Regions from separate parts of the Streptomyces sp. NPDC037126 genome, predicted to be linked through region 2. Evidence: riboswitches for the same ligand, from Rfam matches in the RefSeq annotation. Region 2 holds a riboswitch; each other region holds the start of a gene.
The links. A riboswitch is a leader RNA that binds a small molecule or an ion and turns the genes downstream of it on or off. The one in region 2 is predicted to bind cyclic di-AMP.
Positions count from the first base shown of each region.

Region 1: it holds a riboswitch for cyclic di-AMP, as region 2 does, so the genes downstream of both, ACZ7FF_RS25765 (transglycosylase family protein) here and ACZ7FF_RS19370 (M23 family metallopeptidase) in region 2, are expected to answer to the same signal.
Region 3: it holds a riboswitch for cyclic di-AMP, as region 2 does, so the genes downstream of both, ACZ7FF_RS33205 (transglycosylase SLT domain-containing protein) here and ACZ7FF_RS19370 (M23 family metallopeptidase) in region 2, are expected to answer to the same signal.
Region 4: it holds a riboswitch for cyclic di-AMP, as region 2 does, so the genes downstream of both, ACZ7FF_RS16605 (C40 family peptidase) here and ACZ7FF_RS19370 (M23 family metallopeptidase) in region 2, are expected to answer to the same signal.

Region 1 is NZ_JBVJTD010000012.1:205,797-209,905, forward strand. It holds gene ACZ7FF_RS25760 (transglycosylase family protein) at 94-1,164, shown strand; cyclic di-AMP (ydaO/yuaA leader) riboswitch at 1,348-1,520, shown strand; gene ACZ7FF_RS25765 (transglycosylase family protein) at 1,525-2,211, shown strand; gene eno (phosphopyruvate hydratase) at 2,577-3,863, shown strand; gene ACZ7FF_RS25775 (FtsB family cell division protein) at 3,971-4,109, shown strand, end outside.
Region 2 is NZ_JBVJTD010000008.1:51,324-55,432, reverse strand. It holds gene ACZ7FF_RS19385 (bifunctional acetate--CoA ligase family protein/GNAT family N-acetyltransferase) at 1-102, opposite strand, end outside; gene ACZ7FF_RS19380 (HPr family phosphocarrier protein) at 282-563, shown strand; gene ACZ7FF_RS19375 (GntR family transcriptional regulator) at 745-1,431, opposite strand; gene ACZ7FF_RS19370 (M23 family metallopeptidase) at 1,635-2,390, opposite strand; cyclic di-AMP (ydaO/yuaA leader) riboswitch at 2,403-2,562, opposite strand; gene ACZ7FF_RS19365 (M16 family metallopeptidase) at 2,787-4,109, opposite strand, start outside.
Region 3 is NZ_JBVJTD010000019.1:76,884-80,992, reverse strand. It holds gene ACZ7FF_RS33210 (polyprenyl synthetase family protein) at 523-1,533, opposite strand; cyclic di-AMP (ydaO/yuaA leader) riboswitch at 2,119-2,292, shown strand; gene ACZ7FF_RS33205 (transglycosylase SLT domain-containing protein) at 2,298-2,780, shown strand; gene ACZ7FF_RS33200 (HAD family hydrolase) at 2,815-3,627, opposite strand; gene ACZ7FF_RS33195 (FAD-dependent oxidoreductase) at 3,964-4,109, opposite strand, start outside.
Region 4 is NZ_JBVJTD010000006.1:157,137-161,245, forward strand. It holds gene ACZ7FF_RS16595 (helix-turn-helix domain-containing protein) at 1-802, opposite strand, end outside; gene ACZ7FF_RS16600 (ATP-binding protein) at 1,016-1,471, shown strand; gene ACZ7FF_RS16605 (C40 family peptidase) at 2,027-2,500, opposite strand; cyclic di-AMP (ydaO/yuaA leader) riboswitch at 2,504-2,657, opposite strand; gene ACZ7FF_RS16610 (hypothetical protein) at 3,075-3,383, opposite strand; gene ACZ7FF_RS16615 (ATP-dependent Clp protease proteolytic subunit) at 3,391-4,026, opposite strand.

The sequences.
Region 1 (4,109 bases), on a different contig from region 2:
GACAAGTGATCGTCTGCCTATACGTTCACCCATCAGCGTGGCGCCCAGCTTCATCCGCCGCGCCGGCCCTGCTGTCGCACGAAAGGCTTCCGCATGCTCTCCGGGAACGGTCGTCACCGTCGCCCCCGTCAGGCTCCGGCCCTCCTCGTCGCGGCGGGCGTCACCGGCTCCGCCATCGCGATCCCGCTCCTCGGCGCCGCGAGCGCCAACGCGGCCGACGGCACCACGTGGGACAAGGTGGCCGAGTGCGAGAGCGGGGGTTCCTGGAGCGCCGACACCGGCAACGGGTACTACGGCGGCCTCCAGATGTCCCAGGACGACTGGGAGTCCCACGGCGGCACCCAGTACGCCTCCAGCGCCGACCAGGCCAGCCGCTCGCAGCAGATCGCGGTCGCCGAGAAGATCCTCGCCGACAAGGGCACCACCCCCTGGGCCACCTGTGCCCTGCTCTCCGGTCTGACCTCGAACTCGGCGTCGGTCGACGTCGACCCGGGCGTCGGCGGCTCCGGCCACGGCAACGGTTCGGGCGACTCGTCCGGATCGGACGACAACTCCGACTCGTCCGGCCTGTCGGATTCGCCGTCTTCGTCCGGCTCTGACACCGGCAACGGATCCGACGCCAACTCCGGTGCGGACTCCGGCTCCAGTGCCGCCCCCTCCTCCGACCCGGCCACCACGCCGGCTCCCGGCCACGCCAAGGGCGCCACTCAGGACCCGGGCGCGGCTGCCGGCTCTCCGGGCCACGGCACTCCCACGCCGGGCAAGTCCACCTCGCCCGGCGGTGGGACGTCGCAGGGTGGCGACAGCACCTCCGTGATCACTCCGTCGGCCGACGACTCGGACAATTCACAGCAGACCGGCGGTTCTTGGAGCCTGGTCGACACCGGCGCTCTCAGCAGTGGCGGGCGCCACCGGGGCGGCAGTGCGGACGAAAGTGCGGCAAACGGACAGAACGACACCTTGTCCGGCCGGCACGCCTCGCAGGAGACGGACACCTACACCGTCCGCGAGGGCGACACCCTCGGCTCCATCGCCGACTCCCTTGGCGTCGACGGCGGATGGCACGCGCTCTACGCCGCGAACAAGAAGGCCATCGGCGCCGACCCGAACCACATCTCCGCCGGTCAGACCCTGGACGTGGGTGCGGAAAAGGGTGGAAAGTAGCGGGAGTTGACGCCCCGCTTCACGGCTAATGTCCGGTTCGGGGAAAGTGTGGGATGAGTCTCAGAAGCCCTGATCGTCTTTGAAATTCCGTGGATCGCGTGTCTACGGTCAGGACCGCTCGTCATCACGAGCCCCGGCAGCCGCACACGCCGAATCCTGCCAGCGGCCGCCCGGGAACAGTCGTCGCGTCAAGCGCCGTGGGCAGGAGCGGGGGACCCAAGGTAAGTGCCGGTCCCGGCGGTTGACGCCGGACCGGCTGGGGGTGAAGCCGCGCATCGCGAGAGCGAGTGCGCGGCCGGGCAACTCAACCGGCCCGAACCCGACAGCTCACCTCGCAGGCGTCGGTGAGGGGATCGATCCATGCTGTTCTCCGGCAAGGGCAAGCACCGTCGTCCGTCCAAGGCCGTCCGCGCCGTCACGCTCGCCGGTGTCACCGGCGCCGTCGTCGCCGCCCCGCTGATGGCGGCCGGCAACGCCTCCGCCGCCACCTCCTCCCAGTGGGACGCCGTCGCCCAGTGCGAGTCCGGGGGCAACTGGGCCATCAACACCGGCAACGGCTACTACGGCGGTCTGCAGTTCTCCGCCTCCACCTGGGCCGCGTACGGCGGCACCGCCTACGCCGGGCAGGCCAACCAGGCCAGCAAGGCGCAGCAGATAGCCGTCGCCGAGAAGGTTCTCGCCGCGCAGGGCAAGGGCGCCTGGCCGGTCTGCGGCACGGGCCTGTCGAGCACCCCGTACAACGGCTCCGCCCCCACCGCCTCGAAGAGCACCTCGTCGAGCGCCTCCACCACCACCCGCTCCACCGAGAAGCAGGCCGCCACCCGCTCCACCGAGCGTCCGAGCGTGAGCAAGACCGTCACCACCCCGACCGGCAAGAAGGTCAAGAAGGGCGACGGCGAGTACAAGGTCGTCACCGGTGACACCCTCAGCTCCATCGCCGAGAAGCACCACGTGCAGGGCGGCTGGAAGAAGCTGTTCGAGCTGAACAAGGACATCGTCCAGGACGCCGACCTCATCTACCCGGGCCAGCAGCTGCACCTGAAGTGACACCTGGTTCCGAACGGACCCACAGCGCCCTCACGCCCGCGGCCCCCACACCGGGGGCCTCGTGAGGGGCCGTACCCCCCGTCCCCACGGGCTCCCCGCCCCGGTGCGTGTTCCCCCGTACGCACCGGGGCGGGGTTTCTTCATGTCCGGGCCCGGCTCGCCGCGCGTCCCCCGGCACTTTCCCCGTTCTTCATCCGCACCCCCCTTTGTTCCGCGGGTGAACAATGGGTACCGTCTGCGTGTCCCTCCCCGTCCACGGGTCGGTCGGTCGGTGGCCGACGCCCCTGGGACGGTTAGGCTCTAGTCGCAAGGCACCGCCGCAAGGCAGAGAGCCCCGCACTTCCAGCGTCACATCCAAGAAGGAGATGCTCGTGCCGTCCATCGACGTCGTCGTAGCCCGGGAAATCCTGGACTCCCGAGGCAACCCCACGGTCGAGGTCGAGGTCGGCCTCGACGACGGCAGCACGGGTCGTGCCGCCGTCCCGTCCGGCGCCTCCACGGGCGCCTTCGAGGCCATCGAGCTGCGCGACGGTGACCCCAACCGCTACCAGGGCAAGGGTGTCGAGAAGGCCGTCCTGGCCGTCATCGAGCAGATCGGCCCGGAGCTGGTCGGCTACGACGCCACCGAGCAGCGCCTGATCGACCAGGCCATGTTCGACCTGGACGCCACGGACAACAAGGGCTCCCTCGGCGCCAACGCCATCCTCGGCGTCTCGCTCGCCGTCGCGCACGCCGCCTCCGAGGCGTCCGACCTGCCGCTGTTCCGCTACCTGGGCGGCCCGAACGCGCACCTGCTGCCCGTTCCCATGATGAACATCCTGAACGGCGGCTCGCACGCCGACTCCAACGTGGACATCCAGGAGTTCATGATCGCCCCGATCGGCGCGGAGTCCTTCTCCGAGGCGCTGCGCTGGGGCACCGAGGTCTACCACACCCTCAAGAAGGTGCTGAAGGGCCGCGGTCTGTCCACCGGCCTCGGCGACGAGGGCGGCTTCGCCCCGAACCTCGGCTCCAACCGCGAGGCCCTCGATCTCATCCTCGAGGCGATCAAGGAGGCCGGCTACGCCCCCGGCGAGCAGATCGCCCTCGCCCTCGACGTGGCCGCGTCCGAGTTCTACAAGGACGGCAAGTACCTCTTCGAGGGCAAGGAGCGCTCCGCCGCCGAGATGACGGAGTACTACGAGGAGCTCGTGGCGGCCTACCCGCTCGTCTCCATCGAGGACCCGCTGTTCGAGGACGACTGGGCCGGCTGGAAGGTCATCACCGACAAGCTCGGCGACAAGGTCCAGCTGGTCGGCGACGACCTGTTCGTCACCAACCCCGAGCGCCTCGCCCGCGGTATCGAGGAGGGCACCGCCAACGCCCTCCTGGTGAAGGTCAACCAGATCGGCTCGCTGACCGAGACCCTGGACGCCGTCGAGCTGGCCCAGCGCAGCGGCTTCAAGTGCATGATGTCCCACCGCTCCGGCGAGACCGAGGACGTCACCATCGCCGACCTGGCCGTCGCCACCAACTGCGGCCAGATCAAGACCGGTGCCCCGGCCCGCTCCGAGCGCGTCGCCAAGTACAACCAGCTGCTGCGCATCGAGGAGATCCTCGACGACGCCGCGGTGTACGCCGGCCGCAGCGCGTTCCCCCGCTTCAAGGGCTGACCTGAGCCCACCCGGGCCATGTCTTAGCCAGTCGTACGTACGTCCCCGTACCCGGTCCCGTACCGTGTCCGGGGACGTACGCACGTGAAAGGGGAGGCGGAGAGCCGATGGCCGTCAAGGACCGGGACCGTTTCTCCACCGCGACCAGACTGCGGCTGCTCGGCGAGCAGACCGCGGCCCGCGTCTACCGCTCCCAGACGAAGCGGCAGGCCCGCCGCTCCCGGCTCACCGGCCGGGCGGCGCTGC
Region 2 (4,109 bases):
GATGGGCCGGATGCGCGCGGTTCCCCCGTCGCGCAGCACCACGTCCGCCTCCCAGTGGGCGGGGTACTCGTACCGGCCCTGCCGGTCCGCCGAGGTCTGCATGGGCCCCAGAGTACGGCTCGCGTCCGACAACGGCGCGGGGCAGTCTGTGGGGGACGGAAGTCGGGCCGAGGCCGCGGTCGCGACGTCACACCGGAGCGGAAGAGAAGGCCCGCGCCGGGCACGCTTCACGATATGGGAAACTGGTCTAGACAACCCTGATCACCGAAGGGCAGCAACACATGGCTGAGCGCCGCGTCAACGTCGGCTGGGCCGAGGGTCTCCACGCCCGCCCCGCCTCCATCTTCGTCCGAGCCGCCACGGCCGCAGGCGTCCCGGTCACGATCGCCAAGACCGGCGGCACGCCGGTCAACGCGGCCTCGATGCTGGCCGTCCTGGGCCTGGGCGCCCAGGGTGGCGAGGAGATCGTCCTCGCCTCCGACGCCGAGGGTGCGGACGTCGCCCTCGACCGTCTGGCCAAGCTGGTCGCCGAGGGCCTGGAAGAGCTGCCCGAGACCGTCTGAGCACGACCGGGAAGCCGCGCCGTCCGTTCCGGACGGCGCGGCTTCCGCGTTTTCCCGCCCGGCCGAATTCACCGTGGACAACCGTGGGCACCCCGACGGACGCGTATTTCACGGGACACGGGAAAAGGGCAGCGGAAATACCGCCCCACCGAATATCACCTCTTTGTATACGGCGCCGGTGTTAATAACGCACGCTCGGCATGTGTACGGCGTGTTGCGAAGTCCTCACGCGCTCCGCGGCGCCGGGGACACGAAGGCGGTGCGCGGCCGTCGCGCGCTCGGTGTGCAGCGCGGTCAGCGCCCGCGCGCGTTCGCCGTCGCCGCGCGTCACCGCGTCCGCGATCGCGCCGTGCTCCGCCCAGGAGTCCACCGGGCTCGGCGCGGCCTCCACCGTGTACATCCAGGCGATCTTGTGGCGCAGCTGCATGAGCATCGAGGTCAGCGAGGGGCTGCCGCAGGCCTGGGCGAGCGTCTCGTGGAACCAGCCGCCCAGCGAACGCAGGTCCTCGCTGCCGCCCCGCCGCGCCCGCTCCTGACCCAGCCTGACCAGCCCGCGCAGCACCTTCAGATGTGCCTCCGTGCGCCGCTGCGCGGCCCGGGCGGCCCCGAGCGGCTCCAGGAGCAGGCGCATCTCCAGCAGATCGGCGGCCTCCTGCTCGGTCGGTTCGGCCACGCACGCGCCCGCGTGCCGGCGCGTCACCACGAAGCCCTCCGCCTCCAGGGTGCGCAGGGCCTCGCGCACGGGGACGCGCGAGACGCCGTAGCGGCGGGCCAGGACCTCCTCGGTGAGACGGCTGCCGCGCTCATGGACCCCGGTGACGATGTCGTCCCGGATCGCGGTGCACACCGAGTGCGCCGGAACACGCATGACCGACCTCCGTCATAATCCCCGTGAAACGTCGACGATGGACGTGTGTTCCGTGACTCTATTCCAAGGGACCGGAATTTCCGACGGCGGGCCGGAATCCATGGATATTTTTTGGACAACGCGCCTCGCGGCCACCGAGGAAAAGGCGAAAGCCCCGGCTCGGTGAACCGGGGCTTCGTGATGCCGTTCGGGCGTCCGGCCCGTCAGACGTCCACGCCGTGCTTGCGTAGGTAGGCCACGGGGTCGACGTCGGAGCCGTAGTCGGGGCCGGTGCGGGCCTCGAAGTGCAGATGCGGGCCTGTGACGTTGCCGGTCGCGCCGGACAGGCCGATCTGCTGACCGGGGGTGACCCGCTGCCCCACCGTGACACCGATGGACGACAGGTGGCCGTACTGGGTGTACATGCCGTCGGCCATGCGGATCACGATCTGGTTGCCGTAGGCGCCGCCCCAGCCGGTGGAGACGACGGTGCCGGAGCCGACCGCGTGGACGGACGTGCCGGTCGCCGCGTGGAAGTCGATGCCGGTGTGGGTGCCGGAGGACCACAGCGAGCTGCTGGCGCGGTAGCCCGTGGAGACGTAGGAGTGCGCGATCGGCGGGACGAAGGTGTTCAGCGCCTTGCGCTCGGCCTCGCGGGCGGCGCGGGCCTTGGCCTCGCGCTCCTGCTTCGCCCGCTCGGTGGCGGCCTTGGCGGCGGCCTCCCTGGCCGCCTTCTCGTCGGCGGCCCGCTTCTGGGCGGCGGCCTGCGCGTCGATGTGCTCGGCGATGTCGTCGCTCGCGGTGAGCACCGGGGTCAGTCCGGTCTGCTCCACCGAGTTCTCGGCGGCGAGGGCCGGGGAGGCTGCGAGGGTGCCGATGACACCGGTGGTCGTGAGGGCCGCGACACCGGCCGCCTGAGCGGTGGTGCGCTTGACCCGGCCGGGCTTGCGGTGCTTCCCGGTGGCGCACATGAACGCCATGGAGTGGCTGGTCCTTTCCTTCCCTCTCGCCTACCGGGTTAGCTGACGGGTTCGGAGCAGGAAGGTCTCCTACGGGCCCCTCGCTCTCGCGCGGACGCCCGATTCACCCCAGGGACGGTGGGTCCCCGGCTCCCCTGGCTCGCGCCGTACGGGGACTCGGCGATGACTGTCCGGTGCCGCGGACGCGGCGCACTGCCCGACGAACAGTCCGGACGACGCTATGCGGGCCAGCGTTCAATTCCCAAACGCATCCGGCCTTTTGTAGCGCATCCCACAGGGCGGACGGGCAACGTACGCCCCAATCCGGACATCTGGGAAGGAGAGGGCGACGAAAGGGGCCCCGACATCCCGTGGATCGTCGGGGCCCCTCGCGCGCGTACGGCTTGCCGGGCGCCGCTACTCCGCGGTGACGACGGTGACTTCGCCGATGCCGAGCGCCTCGACCGGCGCCTTGATCTGCGAGGCGTCACCGACGAGGACCGTCACCAGGCGGTCCACCGGGAAGGCGCTGACGGCGGCCGCGGTGGCCTCCACCGTGCCCGTCGCGGCCAGCTGCCGGTACAGCGTCGCCTGGAAGTCGTCGGGCAGGTGCTGCTCGACCTGGTCGGCCAGGGTGCTCGCGACGGCCGCCGCTGTCTCGTACTTCAGCGGCGCCACGCCGACGAGGTTCTGCACCGCGACGTCCCGCTCGGCGTCGGTCAGGCCCTCCGCCGCGAGGGTGCGCAGCACCTTCCACAGGTCCCCCAGCGCGGGACCGGTGTTGGGGGTGTCCACGGAGCCGCTGATGGCGAGCATCGACGCGCCCGTGCCGTCCGGCGCCGAGCGCAGGACCTGCCCGAAGGCGCGCACTCCGTAGGTGTAGCCCTTCTCCTCGCGCAGCACGCGGTCCAGGCGGGAGGTGAGGGTGCCGCCGAGGCAGTAGGTGCCGAGCACCTGGGCGGGCCACACCCGGTCGTGCCGGTCCGGCCCGACCCGGCCGATGAGCAGCTGCGTCTGGACGGCGCCGGGCCGGTCCACGACGATCACGCGGCCGGTGTCGTCGGCGGTCACCGGCGGCACGGGCCGGGGCTCGCCGGGCGTGCCGGTCCAGGCGCCGAGGGTCTCGCCGAGCAGCACGTCCAGGTCCACACCGGTGAGGTCGCCGACCACGACCGCGGTGGCCGTGGCGGGCCGCACATGCCGGTCGTAGAAGGCGCGCACGGCGGCCTCGTCGATCTTCTCGACCGTCTCCTCGGTGCCCTGGCGCGGGCGGGACATGCGCGAGGTTCCCGGGAACAGCTCCTTGGAGAGCTCCTTGGCGGCCCGGCGGGCGGGGTTCGCCAGCTCGTGCGGGATCTCGTCCAGGCGGTTGCGGACCAGCCGCTCGACCTCGCTCTCGGCGAAGGCGGGCGCGCGCAGGGCGTCGGCCACCAGGCCGAGGCCCTTGGCCAGCCGGGAGACCGGCACCTCCAGGCTGAGCCGGACGCCGGGGTGGTCGGCGTGCGCGTCCAGGGTGGCGCCCGCGCGCTCCAGCTCGGCGGCGAACTCCTCGGCGGAGTGCTTGTCGGTGCCCTCGGAGAAGGCGCGCGCCATGATCGTGGCGACGCCGTCCAGGCCGGCCGGCTCGGCGTCCAGGGGCGCGTCCAGCAGCACCTCGACGGCGACGACCTGCTGGCCGGGACGGTGGCAGCGCAGCACGGTCAGGCCGTTGTCCAGCGTGCCGCGCTCGGGGGCGGGGAA
Region 3 (4,109 bases), on a different contig from region 2:
CTCCGTCGTCGGCGGCGGCTGTCCTCACGCTGGTCCACCTGAGCCGCCATTCTCACCCGAATCGGTGAGGAGTGCTGATTTCCGTGGTGTCCATCTGACCAAATCGGCCATGAGGAATCGTCAGACCACGGAGCCAACTCCGTGTACGCCTGCGGTATGACACGTAGGGGTTGCGGCTCCCCCGACCCGTAGGGGTCGCACGCATCGCACGGGGCGCGTACGACCGTTGTACGGCCCGCGCGGGATGGCTGCAACCGTCCCGGGCAGCGGTCGCGGGGACGCCCGGACCGGATCCGTGTGCGGGCTGCCCGAGGCGCGCGGGGCCCGTCGTACGAGGTGGGCGTGACGCCGTCTTACGGCCGCGCGGGTCCCGTCCGTACGACGTGGGCGTGACGCCGTCGCACGGGGCGTGCGGAGCCGTCGTACGGGGCGTGCGGGGCGGCGTGGGCCCGTCCGGCCCGTCCCGTTGGTGGCGGGCGGCACGTGGCCTCCGTGCGGGAGGCCGCCGCCCGTCCGGGGTGGCTAGCCGGCTCGGTGGACCACCGCGTCGCACAGCTGGATCAGCGCCGCCTTGGCGTCGCACTCCCGCAGCGGTGCCAGCGCGGCCCGGGCCTCCTCCGCGTACCGCACGGTGTCCCGGCGAGCCTGCTCCAGCGCGGGGTGCGCGCGCAGCGCGGCCAGTGCCTCGGCGTGCCGGGCGTCGTCGCTGAGGTCGGAGTCCAGCAGCTCGCACAGGGCGATGTCCTCGGGCAGTCCCAGCCGGGCCGCCCGCTCGCGCAGCCGGAGCACGGGCAGGGTCGCGATGCCCTCGCGCAGGTCGGTGCCCGGGGTCTTGCCGGACTCGTGGGAGTCGGAGGCGATGTCCAGGACGTCGTCGGCGAGCTGGAAGGCCACCCCGAGGCGCTCGCCGTACTGGGTGAGCACGTCCACGACCGTCTCGTCGGCGCCGGACATCATCGCGCCGAAGCGGCACGACACCGCCACCAGCGAGCCCGTCTTGCCGCCGAGCACGTCCAGGTAGTGGTCGACCGGGTCGCGGCCGTCGGTGGGGCCCGCCGTCTCCAGGATCTGGCCCGTGACCAGCCGCTCGAACGCGAGGGCCTGCACCCGGACCGCCTCGGGACCGAGGTCGGCGAGGATCTGGGAGGCGCGGGCGAAGAGGAAGTCACCGGTGAGGACGGCGACGGAGTTGCCCCAGCGGGTGTTGGCGCTGTCCACGCCGCGCCGCACGGCCGCCTCGTCCATCACGTCGTCGTGGTACAGCGTGGCCAGGTGGGTCAGCTCCACCACCACGGCCGACGGCACGATGCCCGGCGCGTAGCGGTCGCCGAACTGCGCCGCGAGCATCACGAGCAGCGGCCTGAACCGCTTCCCACCGGCCCGTACGAGGTGCTGCGCGGCCTCCGTGATGAACGGGACCTCGCTCTTGGTGGCCTCGAGCAAGCCTTCCTCGACAGCCGTCAATCCGGCCTGGACATCGGCTTCCAGAGCCTGGTCCCGCACGCTCAGCCCGAACGGCCCGACGACGGTCACGAGGGGTCTCCTGTCTGCTGGTGTCTGCTGGCGCTTACACGGTTTGTCGATAGGTCGCTGCCATCACTCAAGTCAGCGTATCCGGTCCTGTTTCGATCACCGATAGCGCCCACGGGTCCGGCCCGGGCGGTATCGGATCATGACGGCATGTTTTTGATCAGAGGGTAAGAACGGACATTTATCGACTTAACAGGAATTCAGACGCTTTGTCGCGAATCGACAGGTGAGTGGGCCAATCGCACCCCCGGACGGGCCCCCACCGGGCATCCACCCGGACATCCCGCGCCCTCCACCCCTTCCACGCTCCGGTCGCCGACCCAATCCCCCATGTCCGACTTGGCACAATTTGCTATTTCGTGAGTTGGGTCACCCGCGCCCCTCGGCACCCCGGCTGCCCGACCAGCCGTTCTCCCCTTGTCCCGTTGGCGAGTTGAGGATTGGCAACCGCAAAGGATCAAGTACCCCATACGGCACAGACCAAGGTCAAATAGTGCGTTGTGTGATTCAGGCACTTGTTCCCGACATGTGCTCTCGCATACGTTCCGGACCCGTCGGGCGGAACGCCGAATCCTGCCGCCGCCCGCGTCACCCATCGAACTCACTCGTACGGCAGGAGCGGGGGACCCAGGTAAGTCGCCGGACCGGACGGCACAAGTCGCACCGGAACGGCTTGGGGTGAAGTCGTGTCCCTTCGGGGCACGGCCGGGCACCTCCCCGCCCGAACCCGACAGCTCACCTCGCAGGCGACGGAGAGGAACACCCCCATGCCTGCTGCCGCTCAGCCCCGCCGCACCCGCCTCGTCCGCATGATCGCCGTCGCCGGTACCGGCGCAGCCGTCCTGGCCATGCCGCTCATCGGCGCCACCAGCGCCTCCGCGGCCACCCCCACCTCGGCCCCTGCGGTCTCCACCACCCCCGCCGGCTACCCGAACAACCTCGACGGCTGGATCCGCGAGTCGCTCGCGATCATGGCCCAGAAGGGCATCCCGGGCTCCTACAACGGCATCCACCGCAACGTCATGCGGGAGTCCTCGGGCAACCCGAACGCCATCAACCTGTGGGACTCCAACGCGGCCAAGGGCATCCCGTCCAAGGGCCTGCTGCAGGTCATCGACCCGACGTTCAACACGTACCACGTGGCCGGAACCTCGTTCAACATCTACGACCCGGTCGCCAACATCACCGCCGCCTGCAACTACGCGGCCGCGCGCTACGGCTCGATCGACAACGTCAACAGCGCGTACTGACCGGCACCCGCGGCAGGCGTTACTGATATCCCGGTCAGTCGGTCGGGAACAGTCTTTCGAGGACGACGGCGATGCCGTCGTCCTCGTTCGACAGGGTGACCTCATCCGCGACGGCCTTGAGTTCGGCGTGGGCGTTGGCCATGGCGACCCCGTGTCCCGCCCAGTCGAGCATCGGGATGTCGTTGGGCATGTCGCCGAACGCCAGGGCCCGTTCGGCACGCACCCCCAGCCGCTCGGCGGCCAGCGCCAGCCCGGTCGCCTTGGTCACCCCGGACGGCTGGAGTTCCACCGTCCCCGGCCCCGACATGGTGACCGTCGCCAGCGAGCCCACCACCGCACGCGCGGTGGCCGCCAACTCGTCGTCCGGCACGGTGGCATGGCGCAGCAGCACCTTGCTGATGGGCTCGCACCACAGGTCGTCGCGCCGCCCCACCCGCACCGCGGGCAAGGTCGGGTGGGGCATCAGATAGCCGGGTTCGATGAGCGTGAGCCCGTCGACACCGTCCTGGTCGACCGCCGCGTACACCTGCCCCACCTCGGCCTCGATCTTGCCGAGCGCGGTCTCGGCCAGCTCCCGGTCCAGCCGTACCGACCACAACAGGCGGTCGGCCCCGGCGTCGTAGACCTGTGCGCCCTGCCCGCACACCGCGAGCCCGGTGCAGCCGAGGTCCGCCAGCAGGGGCCGCACCCTGGGGGCCGGGCGGCCGGTCACCACCAGGTGCCGGGCACCGGCCCGCGCCACCCGCGCGAGCGCGGCGAGCGACCGTTCGGAGACGGTGTCGTCGCCGCGCAGCAGCGTCCCGTCCAGGTCGGTGGCGATCAGTGAATACGCGGGGGAGGGTGCCATGATCAGAGAATACGGACACCACGCCCCACCGACTCACGCCTCTTTCCAGGCACTTACGTGCTGATCGGCCCCAAGTACTGTTCGTAGGCCTCCTGATGGCGACGCCTCGGACGCCTGAGGCTCCGGAACAGAGCTGAGCCCCGCCCCGGACCCGGCCGTCACCGTGCAGCGCGCGATCGTCGCCGTACAGGTCGGGGCGCCCCCTCGGGCCACGACCGTCGCCGTGCCGGGCGCGGCCGCCGTACCGCGTGGTGGGGGGCGGGACCGCACGGACCGGCCGCGGCCGCACACGGAGTACGGCCGGAAACGTGCCCGCTCCCTCGTTGCCGCCGCAGGTCAGCCGTGGGCTGCGGCCAGGTGCTTCGCCAGGCGCGGGGAGGCGAACTCCGTGCCGCAGACGAAGCGCATCACCGGGCCGTACGAGGACGCCGCCGGCAGACCGGTGAAGTACACGCCGGGCACCGAGGAGACATAGCCGGGGC
Region 4 (4,109 bases), on a different contig from region 2:
GATTCTGAAGGGTGTTGAAGGCCTCGGAGTAGGCCATGAGGTCTTCTTTCCGTTCGAGGTAGAGGCTACTCGTCAACTGGTCGAGAACAACCACATCCAGATCAGAAGTGCTCGGAAATGAGAAGATAACGAAAGGGCCAGTGAGGCCGACATGTGCTCCCGCCCCGAACGGCAGTACCTGCAACCGCACTTGGGGCAGACGCGCGGCATCCGTCAGCCGCTCCAGCTGCCGGGCCATCACCTCGGGGCCGCCGACCTCGCGCCGTAGCACCGCCTCGTCCAGGACCGCGCTCAGCTCCAGCGGCGGGTTCGAACGCAGCACGTCCTGCCTGGCCAGGCGCACCTCGACCAGCGTGTCCAGACGTTCCTCGTCCAGGTCGTTGACGGCCGCCCGGGTCACCGCACGGGCGTACTCGGCCGTCTGCAGCAGGCCGGGCACCACGGTGGTCTCCAGGGTGCGCATCGCGCCCGCCTGGGACTCCAGACTGATGAAGTCCCGGTAGGTGGGGGGCAGCACCCCGCGGTAGGCGTGCCACCAGCGGTTGCGGTCACCGGTGTCGTCGGACCCCGCCAACATCAGCAGCAGCTCGCGCAGTTGGCTGTCCCGTACCTCGTAGGCGTCCAGAAGCAGCCGTACGTCCGTCGGTTTCACGCCACTGGCGCCCGTCTCGATGCGGCTGACCTTCGACTGGTGCCAGCCGACCAGACGGGCCGCGTCCCCACTCGTGAGCCCCGCGTCGGTACGCAGCGTGCGCAGTTCGGCGCCCAGTTTGCGGCGGCGCACGGCCGGCCCGTTCTGCATGGGCTCCTCCTTACTCCCTACGTGCCGCCCAAATACGGTCTCGCGTCGCAGAGTTCACCGCTTTGAGCGACAGATATATGCACATCTTGGTGGATCGCTCCCCGTGACCGGCCCGGTGATGGCAATCTGGCGAGCAAGCACCAGTCCGGGACCGTACTCGAACCATCCGCTGCTTGTCGGACTGCGGTCCCGTGGGAAAGGGACGACCTCGCCATGGCAGACCATCTGGAAGCATCCGTCACTCTGCCGAGCGATCCCGCCTCGGTCTCCGCCGCCCGCTCGTACGTCGTGGGCACGTTGGCGGAGTGGGGCCTGCCGTCCGACACCGACGTGGCCGACACCGTGCGGCTCATCGTCTCCGAACTCGCGACCAACGCCGTACAGCACACCTTCGGTCAGTCACCCACCTTCACGGTGGACATCGCGCTGGACCGCGACGAACACCTCCGCATCGGGGTCACGGACAGTCATCCGCGCTTTCCGAAGAGACTGCCCGCCGCCGTGCAGCAGGACAACGGCCGCGGCATGGTCATCATCCGCTGGCTCACCGCCGAGTGCGGCGGCAAACTCCGCGTCCGCCCCACCCGGGAGGGCGGCAAGACGGTCTCCATCGAACTCCCCTGGGCGATCCCGGCCGAACCGGTCACGGCGGCGGGCCAGCAGCCCTGACCCGACGGCCCGGCTGCCGCCGGCTCCGCGCAGCGGGGGTCCCGGAAGGCGTCCCGGCCGGGACCGGGCGGCGCGGACGCCCCGCCTCCAGCGGCCGTACGCCGACCACCGTGGCCACCCTGAGCCCCACCGGCTCCGCTACGCCCGCCACACCCGGCTCCACGCCCACGAGCGCGCACAGCGTGCACCGACAGCACCGGTACGGGCCCCGCCCCGGCCGCCAGGGCCTCGATCTCCCGCCGCGCGGGACGGCGCGATGCCGTGCCGATGAGTAGCGGCCGCACGGGAGCGGTGTCGCCAGGTACGCGCGTCGGTCCCTCCCGCCGAGCGCTGGGCGCGCACGGACGGGGCTCGTGTCCTGTGGCCGCTGTGACGGCCCGCCAGGACGTCCGAGGGGGCCGTGCGCCCGCTCGGCAGGGTCTCGTCGCCGGGAGGTGCTGCCGGTGGCCGTGGGGGCCCCGGGGCGCCCGTGGGCTTCAGGCGGGCACCGGGGGTGACGACGGCGGTGCCGGGAGCGGCCCTGTTGCTGGAGCCGCTCCCGGCCCTGAGGCCCGGTCAGCTGACGCGGCCGTACCAGACGCTCCTTGTCCAGATCTTCTCGAGCCTCACCACTGCGCCGGTCTTCGGGGCGTGCCAGATCTTGTTGTGGCCGGCGTAGATGCCGACGTGGTAGACGCTGGAGCCGTAGTGGAAGAACACCAGGTCACCGGCCTTGCGGCTGCCGGCGGAGATGTGGTGCGTCTTGTTGTACTGGGCGGCGGCGGTGCGCGGCAGGGACTTGCCCGCCTTCTTGAACGAGTAGAGCGTCAGCCCCGAGCAGTCGAACCGGTACGGTCCGGTGGCGCCCCACTGGTACGGGGAGCCCTTCTTGGACGCCGCGACCTGGAGAGCCTTCGCGCCCATGGTCGCGGCGGAGGCGTCGGTGGCGAGGCCCGGGACCGCGATCGAGCCACCCACGGCGGCGAGGGTGAGAGCCGAGGCCGTACCGGCTCGGGCCATGAGCGACGGGACACGATTGAGCGCAGTCATGCGCAACCCTTCGTCAGCCGCCTGTGAAGGATGACCTGTCGGATTCGGGCTGGCGAAGTAGCCCGGCCGCGTTGCCGCGGCTTCACCCCAAGGGTCGCCCTGAGCATCGGCCCGCCCGCTCCACGCGGACGAACATCCGTTCTGGCGACCCGCCTTGCCTGGGTCCTCCACTCCTGCCGATCCACTCCTGTCGACCGGTCATCCGGGCGGCGGCAGGACTCGGCGTCCGCCCGGATCGCCCCGCCGCGGTGGCGGGGTCTTGTCGTCAGACAGGGATCTTCACTCACAGCTGTCCGAAAATCCCAACGGAACCGGGGATTTGTGGCGTTACTCACCACTCACCCGTTCGGGTGGACACTGCTCTGTTCGAGACACCGTCAGAATCCGGACGTAGCCCCGGACCTGGGACGAAGTGTCTTCTCATGCCCCTCGGACCGGCCCGGTGCGCAACTCGGGAAGCCCGGAAACCGATCCGGATATACACCGGTCGGCCGTACGTCGTTCGGACCGTTTCAACTCCGGCCCGGACGGTGCGTCTACTCGGCGCTCCCGTCGGGCCGGAGGGGCGTCCCGCTCAGCCGACGCCGTCCGGCGGGAGCGCGACGCGCGCGGCACGGCGCTCGCCGTCCAGGACCCGCAGGGCGCGTGCCAGCGTGTCGCCGTGCAGCTCCGTCTCGCCCCGCTGGTGCATCAGGGCGAGCGCGTCACGCAGTTCGGCCGCCTTGCGCACCAGCGCCTGCGCCGCGCGCAGCCCCTGGTAGGTGTTCCCGTGGCGCGCGGGGTTGATCCGGCCCAGCAGGTCGACGGCCTCCAGGTAACGGTCGATCAGCTCGCCCTCGGCGCGGGTCAGCGCGGGCAGCGGAGGGGGCTCCGGCGGCAGCACGGCCCGCTCACCTCGCGCCGGAAGCGCCGGGAGCGGTCCGGCGGCTTGGCACGACGGCGTCCACCAGGCCGTAGGCCACCGCTTCCGCGGCGTCCAGGACCAGGTCCCGCTCCAGGTCCCGGTGGACCTGCCCGGCCGTGCGTCCGGTGTGCCGGACGAGCATCTCCTCCATCAGCGCGCGGGTCCGTTCCAGCTCCGCCGCCTGGATCGCCAGGTCGCTGGGCGTGCCCTGCGCGGGTTCGGACAGCCGGGGCTGTTCGAGCACCATGCGCGCGCCCGGCAGGGTGAACCGCTTGCCCGGGGTCCCCGCCGTGAGCAGCAGCGCGGCCGACGCGGCGGCCTGGCCCAGGCAGTAGGTCGCCACGTCGCAACCGATGTACCGCAGTGTGTCGTAGACCGCCGTCAGCGCCGCGAAGGAGCCGCCGGGGGAGTTGACGTAGAGCGTGATGTCCCGGTCGGGGGCCGTGTGTTCGAGGTACATGAGCTGCGCCGTCACGTCGTTCGCCGCGGCCTCGTCGAGCGGTGTCCCGACGAACACGATTCGCTCCTCGAACAGCTTTCCGTACGGATCGAGCGTGCGCACCCCGCTGGTCGTGCGCTCGGTGAACTCGGGCAGGACATAACGGGCGGACGGTCGGGACATGGGCACACCCCTCCTCACGGCGGAGCCGGCGCTCTCCGGCTTCTGTACAGAATGTACAGGACGTACCTGACGTTATGATGGGG